2 regions of the Microbacterium aquilitoris genome follow, and region 1 is predicted to be linked to the other one. Evidence: predicted binding sites of a transcription regulator. Region 1 holds the regulator's gene; the other holds the start of a gene.
What was found. Region 1 encodes HspR, which represses chaperone genes until heat shock. Its sites were predicted from a motif close to AAGTTGAGTCNNNNNGACTCAACTT; they were not measured.

Region 1 (6,305 bases):
GCCCTCGATGTCCTCGGTGAAGACGCCGTGGTTGCGGTGCCCGACGCTCGGCGTCGCGACGTGGACGTCGTGACCGCGTGCGGCGAGGCCCGCGGCGAGGCGCTCGGTGAAGCGAGCCCCTCCGTTGACGTCGGGCGCGAACGTGTCGGCCGCGATCACGATGGTGAGGGGTCCGCGCTCGGGTGCGGGATCGTCCGGGGGCGTCATGGTCACGGGGTACGGGCCAATCTGTGCGTCGGAGGCAAGGGGCTTTCTCGCCGATGGGGCGCAGGGATGTGCGGGGCGCCGGGGCTCGATTCTAGCCCGGGACCGGGGCGTCCTCCGGTGGAGGATCGGCGCGCCTCAGCGGAGGCCCACGCGGACGGCGAGCGGATGGTGGTCCGACCCGAGTGGTCCGATCCACTTGCCGCGCGCGGTCTTCCCCGCGTTCTTCCACGAGTAGACGACCGACCGCGAGGGCCGTACGAGCACCTTGTCGATGTGGTCGCCCCAGGTCACGCTCGTGAAGGGCGTCAGCGACATGGTCGGATTCGCCGTGTTGTAGTGCTGCAGGCTGAGGGTGCGCGCCTGGTCGTACGCGTCGTGCCACCCGCGCTTCTCGAGGGCGGCCATGGTGCCGTCGCCCACGCGCGACTTGTGCGAGTTGAGGTCGCCCACGATCATGACGGGCGCCTTCGTCCAGTCGGTCAGCGACCGGTGCGTCTTGTTGAGCTTCGTGAGCGTCGCGGTCACGGCATCCGCCAGCTTGCCGGCCTCGTACTGGCGTTGACGGACGACGGATGCCGACGTCCCGACCACGAGGTGCGTGTCGACGACGAGGAGGTAGGCGCCGGAACTGTGCCGGACGGCGGCCCACGACATCCCCTTGCCCGCCGAGGCGTACTGCGACGGGAACAGCACGGCGCCCGAGGTGGCGCCGCCCGACTTGGCGGCGACGCGGGTGAACCGGCCGTTGCGGATGAGGATGTCGTTCTGCCCGTTGTACGCGAAGGTGTAGCCGCTGGGCGGCGTCGTGTACTTCGACGCTTCCTGCAGGGCGACGATGTCGGGGGCGAGTTCGGTGATGCGCTTGTTGATGACGTTCTTGCGCGTCGAGAAACCGGAGCAGACGTTCGAGCACACGTTCCAGCTGACCGCGAGGTAGCTCGGCGAGCCCGCGGGCAACGTCGCCTGCGCCGTGATCGTCTCGTGGGCCACCGGCGATGACCGGGGCCCCATGCCCGCGGCCGAGACGCCGCGCACCTGGATGAAGTAGGCGACCCCCGGCTTCAGCCCGGTGACGGTCGCCTTCGAGGAGGTGACCTTCTGGTTGATCGGCTGCGCGGGTCGGGTGACCAGGTCGTGGCTGGTGTTCGCGTAGACGTAATAGCTCGTCGCGCCGGGGATGTCTGCCCAGTCGACGGTCAGCGACGTCAGCGAGGCGCCGACGTAGTTGACGAGCCCTGGCTTGGCGGGGACGTTGCCGGCGGCAGCCGCCGGCGAGACGGGGAGGGCGAGACTGAGCGCGATCGCGACGATCACTGCGACGGCGCTGCGGACGTGGGGGGCGCGCAGCATAGGCGGATCCTAGCAACCTACGCTGGAGCGATGACGCCTCTCACCGGCCTCCGCCTCTCCGCCCAGGTGGACCCCGCTCAGTGGGTCCCGATCACCGGTTCGTTCGGGTTCCGCGGGCGCCGCGCCCGCAAGAAGGCGATCGGGATGCTCCTCGCCCAGGCGAACGCCGCCTTCGGTCGCGAGCAGCCCGGCAGCAAGGTCGCCGCGTGGGCGATGAGCCAGGCGATCCCCGCCCTCATGCGCCGCGCCGACGGTCGCCTGCTCGCGTGGGTGTGGAAGGACGACCCCGAACTCCTCGTCGCGATGGCGCAGGTGCAGGAGCTCACGCCCCAGCTGCGGACCATGCGCGCGAGCATGCCGATCGAGTACGACGACACGGTCAGCTTCACCGGCTCCCCGCTCGGCGTGGCCGAGAAGCTCGAGATGCCCCTGCCGCCGAACCCGCGCCAGACGCCCTTCGCGTCGTACACGTGGGACACCGGCACCCACCTCGTCACCCTCACCGCCGTCATCTCCGACCGCGAGCGCTTCGGCACCGTCATCCCCGCCGTCGACGCCCTCGCCCGCTCGCTCCGCCTCGTGACCGACCTGACGGTCGGCGAGGGCCCCGGCACCCTCCGCATCGACCCCGCCTGACCCCCGGCATCCGCTCGGCCGTCGGCGAGGCGTCGAGCCGACGCAATCTGCACCTATCGCCAACGGATGAGCACAGTTCGCGTCGGCTCGAGCATCAGGGACGATAGCCGCGCTCAAGGAGCGCGGCGTGCACGCGCGCGAGGATGCTGCGACGCTCGGGACCGCGGTGCGAGCGATTCACGCGGATCACGCGCCAGCCGGCGGCGGCCAGCGCATCGAGGCGTTCGACGTCGCGCGCATACTGGCGATCGTCCAGCCGGTGCTGCTGCCCGTCGTACTCGAGCAGCACCTTCGTCGGCGCGTGCACGAGGTCGCCGTACGCCAGGAAGGTGCCCCGCGCATCGCGGATGACCTCGTTGACGGCGAACTCGGGAAGGCCCACGTCCGCCGCGTCGAGGCGGAGAAGCGTCTCAGCCACGGAATCCGTCCGCTCACGAGCGCGGATGAGCGCACGTCGCAGCCTGCCGACATGGCGCGTTCGCTCGCGCTCCTCGACGGCCTGCGCGAGGTCGCCGATCGCCAGAGCGGGCTGCTGCCTCCGCATGAGCGAGTCCGCCGCGACGACGAGTTCACGGTCATCGAGAAGGGATGCCGCCTGGCACCACGCGGCGGACGGTTCGACGCATGGCAACCCGCCGACCACGTGACGGACAGGCGCCGCCGCTTCGTGCCCCCGGACAGCTGTGCCGCGCGCACGTCCCGTCGGCCGGACAGCCGAGACATCCACTTCCGCCCTCAGACGGTCGGGGATCCACCCGCCTGCGAGCGCGATCGCCGTCGCGTGCGAGAAGTGCTCGCCAGGGCGCAGCTTTGGCACGTACGCGACCGCGCGGGCGACGGTGCCGGTCGGATCGTGCCGTGCGCGGACCCCGCGATACGGCCGCGACAGGTCCCGCCCCCGCAAGCGCGCGTACGTCACCCCGGCATCCTGCGCCTCAGCGAGGGCGAACGCAGGTGGAAGGTGTGCAGGCAACGGCGTCGGCGGTCTCACCCCCAGAGGCTCGCCCGCCCGCCACCCGAGCTCCCCCGGCATCCGCCCCTCTGTGGACGACTCCTCGCGCTCACCACCCGGGCAGAAGGCTCGACCCGACGCGAACTGTCGGCATCCGTCGGTCGTGAGTGCAGTTCGCGTCGGCTCGACGAGCCGGACCCGGGCCGGCGCCGGCGCGTCAGTCAGTCGGCGGGTGCGGGCGGTATAGGACGACGTCGGTCGCGCGGCGCACGCGCGTGCCCTGGCGGAGCGTGACGACCGAGCCGGTCGCGCCGGCGGCGAACACGCGGGCACCGCGGCGTGTGGCGACCTCGTCGCGCAGGCGACCCTGCAGTCCCGAGACCTCGCGGCGCAGCATCCGCACCTGGTTCTCGAGCTCGATGATGCGCGAGATGGCCGGGAGGCTCACGCCGTCAGCCGACATCTGCGCCACTTCGCGCAGCTGCGCGACGTGACGGAGGGAGTACCGGCGCGACCCGCCACGGGTGCGCGCCGGTACCACGAGTCCCAGCCGGTCGTACTGACGCAGCGTCTGCGGGTGCATGCCGGCGAGCTCAGCTGCCACCGCGATCGCCAGGATCGGGGCGTCTTCGTCGACCTGCTCGTTCGCCATGCGTCTCACCTCACTCGCGCGCCTTGGCCATCAGATCGGCGCGCGGGTTCTCCTTGGGCTCCAACTCGTGGAAGCGTTCCAGCGCTTCGCGCGCGGGTCCGTCGAGGTGGGTCGGGACGGCGACCTGGACCTCGGCGAGCAGGTCGCCGGTGCCCTTCGCCGTCTGCACCCCGCGGCCCTTCACGCGCAGCACGCGCCCGGACGGGGTCCCCGGCGCGACGCGCAGCTTGACGCTGTCGCCGCCGAGCGTCGGGACCTCGATGGTCGCACCCAGCGCCGCCTCGGTGAACGTGACGGGAACATGGATGCGGAGGTTCAGCCCCTCGCGCGTGAAGACGGGATGTGGGCGCACACCGACCGTGAGGACGATGTCACCCGCCTCGCCGCCGTCCGGCGAGGGCCGGCCGCGACCGCGCAGCTTGATCTTCTGCCCGTCCGAGACCCCTGCGGGGATCTTCACCTTGATGGGCTTGCCGTCGTCGCCCTGGAGCGTGATGGTGTCGCCCTTCACGGCCGTCGTGAAGTCGAGCGTCGTGCGGGCGGTGACGTCGGCTCCGCGCTGCGGGCCGCCGAAGCCGCGGAATCCACCGCTCGGCTGCCCGAAGCGACCGGAGCCGAACCGGCCCCCGCCCTGCTGCCCGAACATCGCGAAGAGGTCGTCGAAGTCGGCCTGCTGGCCGCCCGCGCCGCCGGGCTGGAACCGGCTGAACACGTCTTCGAACCCGCCGCTAGCCCCGGGCTGGAAGCGTGCACTCCCCGAGCCCATGGCGCGCAGCTGGTCGTACTCGGCGCGCTGCTCCTTGTCGCTGAGCACCGAGTACGCCTCGCTGACCTCTTTGAACTTCGCCTCGGCCGCGGGGTCCCCCGCGTTCGAGTCGGGGTGGTAGGTGCGCGCCAGCTTGCGGTACGTCTTCTTCAGGTCGGCGTCGGAGACGTCCTTGGACACCCCGAGCACCTTGTAGAAGTCCTTGTCGAACCAATCCTGACTGGCCATCAGCGCGCCCCCTACTCAGCCGGAACCGCGACCACGACCTTCGCCGGACGCAGCTCGAGGTCACCGAGGCGGTAACCGATCTCGACGACCTCGAGGATCGTCGGCTCGGTCGTGCCGGGCGTGGGCGCCTGGAAGATCGCCTCGTGCTGCTGCGGGTCGAACGCGTCGCCCGCAGCGCCGTAACGCTCCACTCCCAGGCGGGCCACGACGGCCCGCATCTTCTCGGCGATCGCCGCCAGCGCGCTGCCCTCGGCGAGGTCGCCGTGCTTCTCAGCGCGGTCGAGGTCGTCGAGCACGGGGAGCATCCCCTTCGCGACGGCGCCCTTGGCGCGCGCGAGCTCCACCTCGCGCTGCTCCTCAGTGCGGCGACGGTAGTTGGCGTACTCCGCCTGCACGCGCTTCAGGTCGAGGAGCAGGTCGTGCTCCTCCTCCGGTGCATCCGCGACAGCAGCCTCGTCGGACTGGGCCGCGCCGAGGATGTCGTCGACCGTGAGCGCGTCCGGCTCCGTGTCGGCATCCCCGGCGGGCTCCACCGACTCCTCGGCCGGGGTCGCGGCGACGTCGTCGCCCTCGTCCGGCTTCTCGAAGTCCTTGTCCGCCATGCTTACTTCTTCTCGTCCTCGTCGTCGACGACCTCGGCGTCGACGACATCCTCATCGGAGGATGCCGTCTGCTCGCCGGCCGGAGCATCGGTCGGCGCCTGTGCGGCGTCGGCCTGGCTCGCGGCGTAGATCGCCTCGCCGATCTTGGTCTGCGACGCGTTCAGCTTGTCGTAGGCGTCCTTGACGGTGTCGTCGTTGTCGCCCGCGAGCGCCGTCTTGAGCGCGTCGACGTCGGCCTGGACCTCGGTCTTGACGTCCTCGGGCAGCTTGTCGGCGTTCTCGCTGAGGAGCTTCTCGATCGAGTACGAGAGCGTCTCGGCCTGGTTGCGGACCTCGGCGGCCTCACGGCGCTTCTTGTCCTCGGCCGCGTGCTCCTCGGCCTCGCGCACCATGCGCTCGATGTCGTCCTTCGGCAGCGACGAGCCGCCGGTGATCGTCATCGACTGCTCCTTGCCGGTGCCCTTGTCCTTCGCCGACACGTGGACGATGCCGTTCGCGTCGATGTCGAACGTGACTTCGATCTGCGGGATGCCGCGGGGTGCCGGCGCGATGCCGGTGAGCTCGAACGTGCCGAGCGGCTTGTTGTCGCGGGTGAAGTCGCGCTCACCCTGGAAGACCTGGATGGCCACCGACGGCTGGTTGTCGTCGGCGGTCGTGAAGGTCTCGCTGCGCTTGGTCGGGATGGCCGTGTTGCGCTCGATGAGCTTGGTCATGATGCCGCCCTTGGTCTCGATGCCGAGGCTCAGGGGGGTGACGTCGATGAGCAGCACGTCCTTGCGCTCACCCTTGAGGACACCGGCCTGCAGGGCGGCGCCGACAGCGACGACCTCGTCCGGGTTGACGCCCTTGTTGGGCTCCTTGCCGGCTTCCTTCTTCACGAGCTCGCTCACGGCGGGCATACGCGTCGATCCA
Region 2 (6,305 bases), 740 kb from region 1:
TCGTCGAGGTCTCGCTGACGGACGACGGCCGTGCGCTCCGCTCGGAGCTGTCCGTCGTCGGCGCGGAGATCGCGCGCTGCACCGGACTCGACGAGGAGAAGGCGCGGATGCTGCTCGACGCGGTCCACGACCTGAACCGCGTCATGCGTACCACCGACGAGGCAATCGCCTCCTGACCCGAAGGACATCATGGAAGCTCTCTACACCGCAGAAGCACTCGCAACCGGAGGCGGCCGCAACGGACACGTCCGTACTGTCGACGGTCTCGTCGACACCGACGTGCGCGTTCCCAAGGAGATGGGTGGCGCCGGTGGCGCTCCGAACCCCGAGGTGTTCTTCGCCGCCGGTTACGCCGCGTGCTTCCACAGCGCCCTGCAGTCCGTCGCCCGCGCCCAGAAGGTGACCCTCGAGGACACCAGCGTCGGCTCGCGCGTGAGCATCGGCTCCAACGGCGAGGGCGGCTTCGGTCTCGCCGTGCAGCTCGAGGTCGTCATCCCGAACCTCCCGCACGACCAGGCGCAGGCGCTCGCCGACGCCGCGCACCAGGTGTGCCCCTACTCGAACGCCACGCGCGGCAACATCGAGGTCACCGTCACGGTCGTCGAGGACTGACATCCGCCGGTCTCAGAGGGCCGGACTCAGACGACAGGGCTCACGCGCAGCCAGCGGAAACCGCAGGCGGGCAGCGTGAGCCCTTCGTCGATTGCGAGCTCGACGCCCTCCACCAGATCGAGTGCCGTGCGCGCGAAGCCCGACAGCGTCTCCGCGGGAACATGCGCGGGCTCTGCGGCGACGTTCGCGAGCACCAGCACGACCGACCCGTCGCCGGGGCGCTGATACGCGACGACCGACGGCGCGGGGACGTCGAAACCGATCAGACGCGTCCCGTCGAACTCCGGCGTCGTGTGCCGGACGGCGATGAGCTTCGTGAGGTCGCGGTGGATGCGGCCGGCCGAGGTGGCGGCATCCGTCCTCTGCGCATAGCGGTCACGCGGCTTCTGACCGCGGTGCGTCCAGCGCGGGTCGTCGCGACGCTCGGGGTCGTCGCGGAACGTCGGGTCGTTCAGCTGACCGACCTCGTCGCCCAGCCACAGCACGGGAAGACCCGGCACGCTCAGCGCGAACGCGTGCGCGAGGGCCACGCGGGCTTCGCCGAGCGGGTCGCTCGCCTCGACCCCGGCGAGCGACGCGGTTGTCCCCGCCACGCCGTCCGCCGTCGCCAGGCCGCGCCCGAACGAGGAGCCGTCCGTGTAGCGAGCGGTGAGCTCGGCAGCATCCGCTCGCCACACCACCGCGTCCGCGTCCCGCACCGCGGCGACGTCGAGACTGCCGTCGCGTGCCTCGAGCGCGCGCTGCAGGGGTGCCGCGTCGCCCGTAGCGAGCGCGTGCCAAAGAGGAGCGGAACCGGGAGATGCCGGGAGCACATCGACCCCCGGTGCACCGATCGCCAGCACGGGGGCGAGGACGTCCACCGTGTCGCGAGCCGGAAGGAGGAAGACCTCGACCCCGCGCCCGGCGAGGAAGAGGAGATCGTCCACGAGTCCAGCGAGATCGTCGCGCGCGGGGATGTCGACCGCGAGCGAGATGCCGGACAGGCGAAGGTGGGCAGCCAGGTCGGAGAGGCGGTCGATCGATCCGAGACCGGGGTCGCCGCGACGGAGGTCGATCGTGCCGTCCTCCCGGCGGGCGAACGGTGACTGGACGTGCAGCACGCTCACGCCGAGGTCGCGGAGCGCGGGGATCTCGTCTCGGAGCCCGGCGAGGTTGCCGGCGTACCTGTCGGCGTAGCAGGCGGCGCCGAGGGCGAACCGCGAACTCGTGCGCACGGGGTTCGCGGCGCGCTGCTCGCCGTGCACCTTGAGGTCGAGGGAACGACCGTTCGCGGCGACGACCGCCGCCGTCACGAGGTCGACGAGATCGGCAGACGATCCGCGTCGGGCCAGCGCCGCGCGCAGCCCGGGGACGTGCTGGCGGATCCGCTCGGCCGCGGCGTCGTCGATGCGGACGCGCTCCGCGACAGCGGACAGCGTCGCCGCGAGGTCATCCTCGACGGCCCCGATGGTGCTCATGCGGTGGACCTCCCGCCCCCCAGCGTAGAGGGCGGGCCCCGCCGCTCAGTCGGCGCGCGCCACCGTGCGGTCGAGGAACGCGTGGATCGTCGCGTGCAGTGCGGCGGTCGAGGCCGCGTCGATCGCTCCGGAGTGACCGCCCTCGATGGGCTCGAGGTAGTGCACCTCGGCATCCGTCTCGTCCGCCAACCGTGCCGCCATCTTGCGCGCCTGTACGGGGCCGACCCGGTCGTCGCTCGCGGCCGCGTAGATGAGGGATGCCGGGTACCGCCGCCCGGGCTCGATCAGGTGGTACGGCGAGAAGGTCTTCACGAACTCCCACTCGGCCGGGTCGTCGGGGTCGCCGTACTCCGCGATCCAACTGGCACCGGCCGACAGTCGCGTGTACCGCCTCATGTCGAGGAGGGGCACGCCGCAGACGATCGCCCCGAAGTCGTCGGGATACTGGGTCAGCATGTTGCCGACGAGCAGACCGCCGTTGCTGCGGCCGTGGCAGGCGATGCGGTCGGGGGTCGAGACGCCGCGTGCGACGAGGTCGCGCGCGACGGCGGCGAAGTCCTCGTATGCGCGGTGGCGGTTCTCGCGCAGCGCGGCCAGGTGCCACTCGGGTCCGAACTCGCCGCCGCCGCGGATGTTCGCGACGACGTACACGCGTCCCTCCTCGAGCCAGGCGGGGCCGACGATCGTCGGATACTCCGGGGTGAGCGCGTGCTCGAACCCGCCGTAGCCGTTCATGAGGACGGGGAGAGTGCCGGAGCGCTCCCGCGGACCGACCTCGAAGTACGGCACGCGCGTGCCGTCGGCCGACGTCGCCCAGTGCTGCTCCGCGACGAGTCCGGACGCGTCGAAGGTTGGGCGGCTGCGGTCGACGACGCGGGGCTCGGCGCCGGGGGCGATCACCAGGAGCGTCGGGGGAGTGAGGAAGCCGCGAGCGACCACCCACAGCTCGTCGTCCTCGTCGTCGTCGGCGGTGGCGACGCTCGCGCTGAAGAGATCGGCGTCGCCGAGGCCCAGGTCGATGTCGACTCCGGTCAGCGTCTCGGGATCGAGCGACACGAGCCGGCTCTGCACGCGGTCGAGGATCGTGAGGACCAGGCGCGTGCGGGTCCACGTCCACGTTTCGAGCACCGCCGTGTCGCTCGGGGCGAAGGCGACGCGCAGGTCCGACCCGTCGCCCTCCGTGACGGTCTCGAGTGGACCGATGAGGAGGGTGCCCGACGGATGCGTCGTGTCGCCGATGCGCCACGGGGTCGTGGTCCGCACGGTGACGAGGTCGCCGTGAACATCGACGTTCGCGTCCTGCGGCACGGCGATCAGACGCGGCTCGCCGCCGTCCCAGACCCAGGATTCGGAGTGGAAGAAGTCATGCGCGATGACCACGATCGGCGTCGCGGTGCCGCCCGTGCGGTCGACGTGCGCGAACACGCCGACGTCCGAGGCGACACCCGTCACGATGGGCGGAGCGTCCGCGAGGGACTCGCCCCGTCGCCAGGCGCGGGCGCTGATCGGATACCCCGAGTCGGTGACGCCGCCGCCGTGCAGGGCAGTGGCGACGAGCAGGGTGTCGCGGTCGACCCACGCGATCATCGTCTTCTCGGCGTCGAGGGCGAACGGGGTGTCGTCGACGAAACGACGTGCGTCGAGGTCGAACTCGCGCACGACGGTGGCGTCACCGCCGTCCGGGCTCAGCCGCACGAGTGCACGCCCGCTGCCCGCAGGTCCGTGAGCCGCGCCCGCGAACGCCCAGGCGACGCCTTCCTCGCGGCCGAGTGCGTCGACGTCAAGCAGCACCTCCCAGGTCGGTTCGCCCGCTGCGAAGGCGGCGCGGGATGTCCGTCGCCACAGGCCGCGGGGGTTCGCGGCATCCCGCCACAGGTCGTACATGAGATCGCCGTGGCGGCTCGGGACGACGAGTCGATCGGGGTCCTGAAGGATGCCGGTCAGGCGGCGCTCGAGCGCGGTGCGTGTGTTGCCCGAGAAGGCCGCCTCGGTCTCGGCGGTCCGTTCGGCTGCCCAGGCGCGGGCCTCGGGTCCGTCGATCTCCTCCAACCAGAGGAACGGGTCGGCGGGCTCGGGGGCGGTCTCGTGGGCGCTCATGTCGCCAGCCTAAGGCCGTCTCCGACGTGGGCGTTCGCCGTGCGAGAACCGTTGGCACTCGGTAGGTCAGAGTGCTAATCTGAACGCACTTGAGCCGCAGGGGCTCAACTTTAAGACCACATCACTGAAGGAGAGAATCATGGCAACCTACGACCCGTTCCGTGACATCGACCGCCTGGCGTCGACCCTCTTCGACACGCGCCGCGGCCCGCGACGGATGCCGATGGACCTGTTCCGCGACGGCGACCACTACGTCCTGAACGCCGACCTGCCGGGCATCGACCCGGGCTCGGTCGACATCGACGTGGACGGCCAGCTGCTCACCATCCGCGCCGAGCGCACCGTGGGGGCGGCCGACGGGGTGAAGTGGATCACGCGCGAGCGTGAGACCGCGAGCTTCCTGCGCCAGCTGAACCTCGGCCAGGGCATCGACACCGACGCCATCACGGCGACCTACAGCAACGGTGTGCTCACCGTCACCATCCCGGTGAGCGAGAAGGCCAAGCCACGCAAGGTCGAGGTGGTCGCCGACGGTTCGGCCCCGACCATCTCCGCCCGCGAGAGCGATCCGCAGCCGATCGACCAGTGATCACCGCGGCATCCTCGCACTGACGCGAATCGCCCCGCATCCCGTCTCGGATGCGGGGCGATTCGCATGTGTCACACGCCGCGAAGGCGCGCGGTCAGCTTCTCGAGCTGTGCGAGTTCGTCGTCGGTGAGGACCGACATCCGTTCGGCGATCGTCCGGCCGTGGACCGTCGCCAGCCGACGGAACATCGTTGCGCCCTTGTCGGTGGCGCGGAGGATCGCGCCGCGGCCGTCCTGCGGGTCGGGCTGCTTGGAGACGAGCCCGCGTGCCACCATCCGGTCGACCAGTCGCGAGACGCTGGGCTGGCTGATGAGCATGTTGGCGGTCACGTCGCGCAGGCGTGCGGTGTGCTCATCGCAGCGGGTCACCGTCAGCAGGACGTCGTACTCGGCACCGGACAGCTGATCGTCGTCGAAGTCCCGGGAGATCTCGGCCATGACCTCGTGCTGCGCGCGGAAGAGGCTCTCCCACGCGGCGATGGCGAGGCGTCGATCGGTCATGGCGTCAACTGTATCGCCGCGGGCAGACGCGCCGAGCGCCGATGGTCCCCTCGGCTTCACCGCGCCGTCACGTGCCGTTCGCACGCTCAGGAGAGCATTCTCATGAACTGTGTTGTCGCTATGTCCTGACAAACCCGCGTGTCATCGATAGTCTGCGACGACTCCCGCAACCGATGGAAGTGAGGCGCGCCCGTGAGCGTGAAGAAACAGACAAGACGAGCAGGCAGCCGGACCCGCGGCGCGATCGGGGGCCTCGGCATCCTCGTCGCGTGCACTCTGGCAGCCGTCCCCGCCTTCGCGGCGGACGGATTCACCGAGGCGCAGAAGACGGCGACCTACTCGTCGGACGCGACCGCCTCGACGGGCGATTCGAGCGCTCCCAGCGCGGACAACTGGTCGGTCCGGATGATGGATGTCTTCCAGAACCTCCGCACCGACCGCGGCCCGGGCGGCAATGCGGCCGTCATGGACTACAACGACGAGCTGACGAGCGAGATCAACCGGACGGCCTCGAAGGCGCAGGTCCAGCGGGCCATCGTCGACCAGTACCAGGACATGTCCGTCAGCATGGGCGACGCGTTCGGGAAGAAGCTCGGCGCGATCTACGCCGAGGCCATCGCCGACGGCGAACTGCCCAAGGTGACCTGGCTGCTCAACAAGGAGGGCGGCAAGCTCGGCTCGACCTCGTCGACGAACCCGCCAAAGAACTACTTCGACTACGACCGGCCGTACATCCGTCTCGACAAGACGAAGGACCTCGTCTACCGCGACAAGGAAGGCGGCGACGCGTGGGGTTCCACGAGCGGCTCCTTCCCGTCGGGCCACACGTCGCAGGCGTACTGGCAGGGCACGGCGCTCGCCGAGATGCTGCCCCAGCTCGCGCCGCAGATCCTCGCCCGCACGGTCGAGGCCGGCAACAACCGCGTCGTGATGGCTGCGCACTACCCGCTCGACGTCATCAGCGGCCGCATGATGGGCCAGAAGATCATCGCGCTCCGCCTCGCCGACCCGGCCATGCGCGCGCTCGTCGACGAAGCCGCCGACGAACTG

Region 2: Q9S78_RS04440 (Hsp20/alpha crystallin family protein) is a predicted target of HspR. The motif match lies at 4,253-4,277, and genes of this name have one in related genera.

What each region holds. Positions count from the first base shown of each region.
Region 1 covers NZ_JAUZVT010000001.1:176,855-183,159, forward strand. The annotation lists gene Q9S78_RS00820 (glycosyltransferase) at 1-207, opposite strand, end outside; gene Q9S78_RS00825 (fibronectin type III domain-containing protein) at 343-1,557, opposite strand; gene Q9S78_RS00830 (hypothetical protein) at 1,588-2,193, shown strand; gene Q9S78_RS00835 (DUF559 domain-containing protein) at 2,288-3,112, opposite strand; gene Q9S78_RS00840 (heat shock protein transcriptional repressor HspR) at 3,363-3,797, opposite strand; gene Q9S78_RS00845 (DnaJ C-terminal domain-containing protein) at 3,808-4,791, opposite strand; gene Q9S78_RS00850 (nucleotide exchange factor GrpE) at 4,803-5,393, opposite strand; gene dnaK (molecular chaperone DnaK) at 5,396-6,305, opposite strand, start outside.
Region 2 covers NZ_JAUZVT010000001.1:916,947-923,251, forward strand. The annotation lists gene Q9S78_RS04420 (MarR family winged helix-turn-helix transcriptional regulator) at 1-176, shown strand, start outside; gene Q9S78_RS04425 (organic hydroperoxide resistance protein) at 190-612, shown strand; gene Q9S78_RS04430 (alpha-amylase family glycosyl hydrolase) at 639-2,069, opposite strand; gene Q9S78_RS04435 (prolyl oligopeptidase family serine peptidase) at 2,115-4,166, opposite strand; gene Q9S78_RS04440 (Hsp20/alpha crystallin family protein) at 4,306-4,755, shown strand; gene Q9S78_RS04445 (MarR family winged helix-turn-helix transcriptional regulator) at 4,827-5,255, opposite strand; gene Q9S78_RS04450 (acid phosphatase) at 5,448-6,305, shown strand, end outside.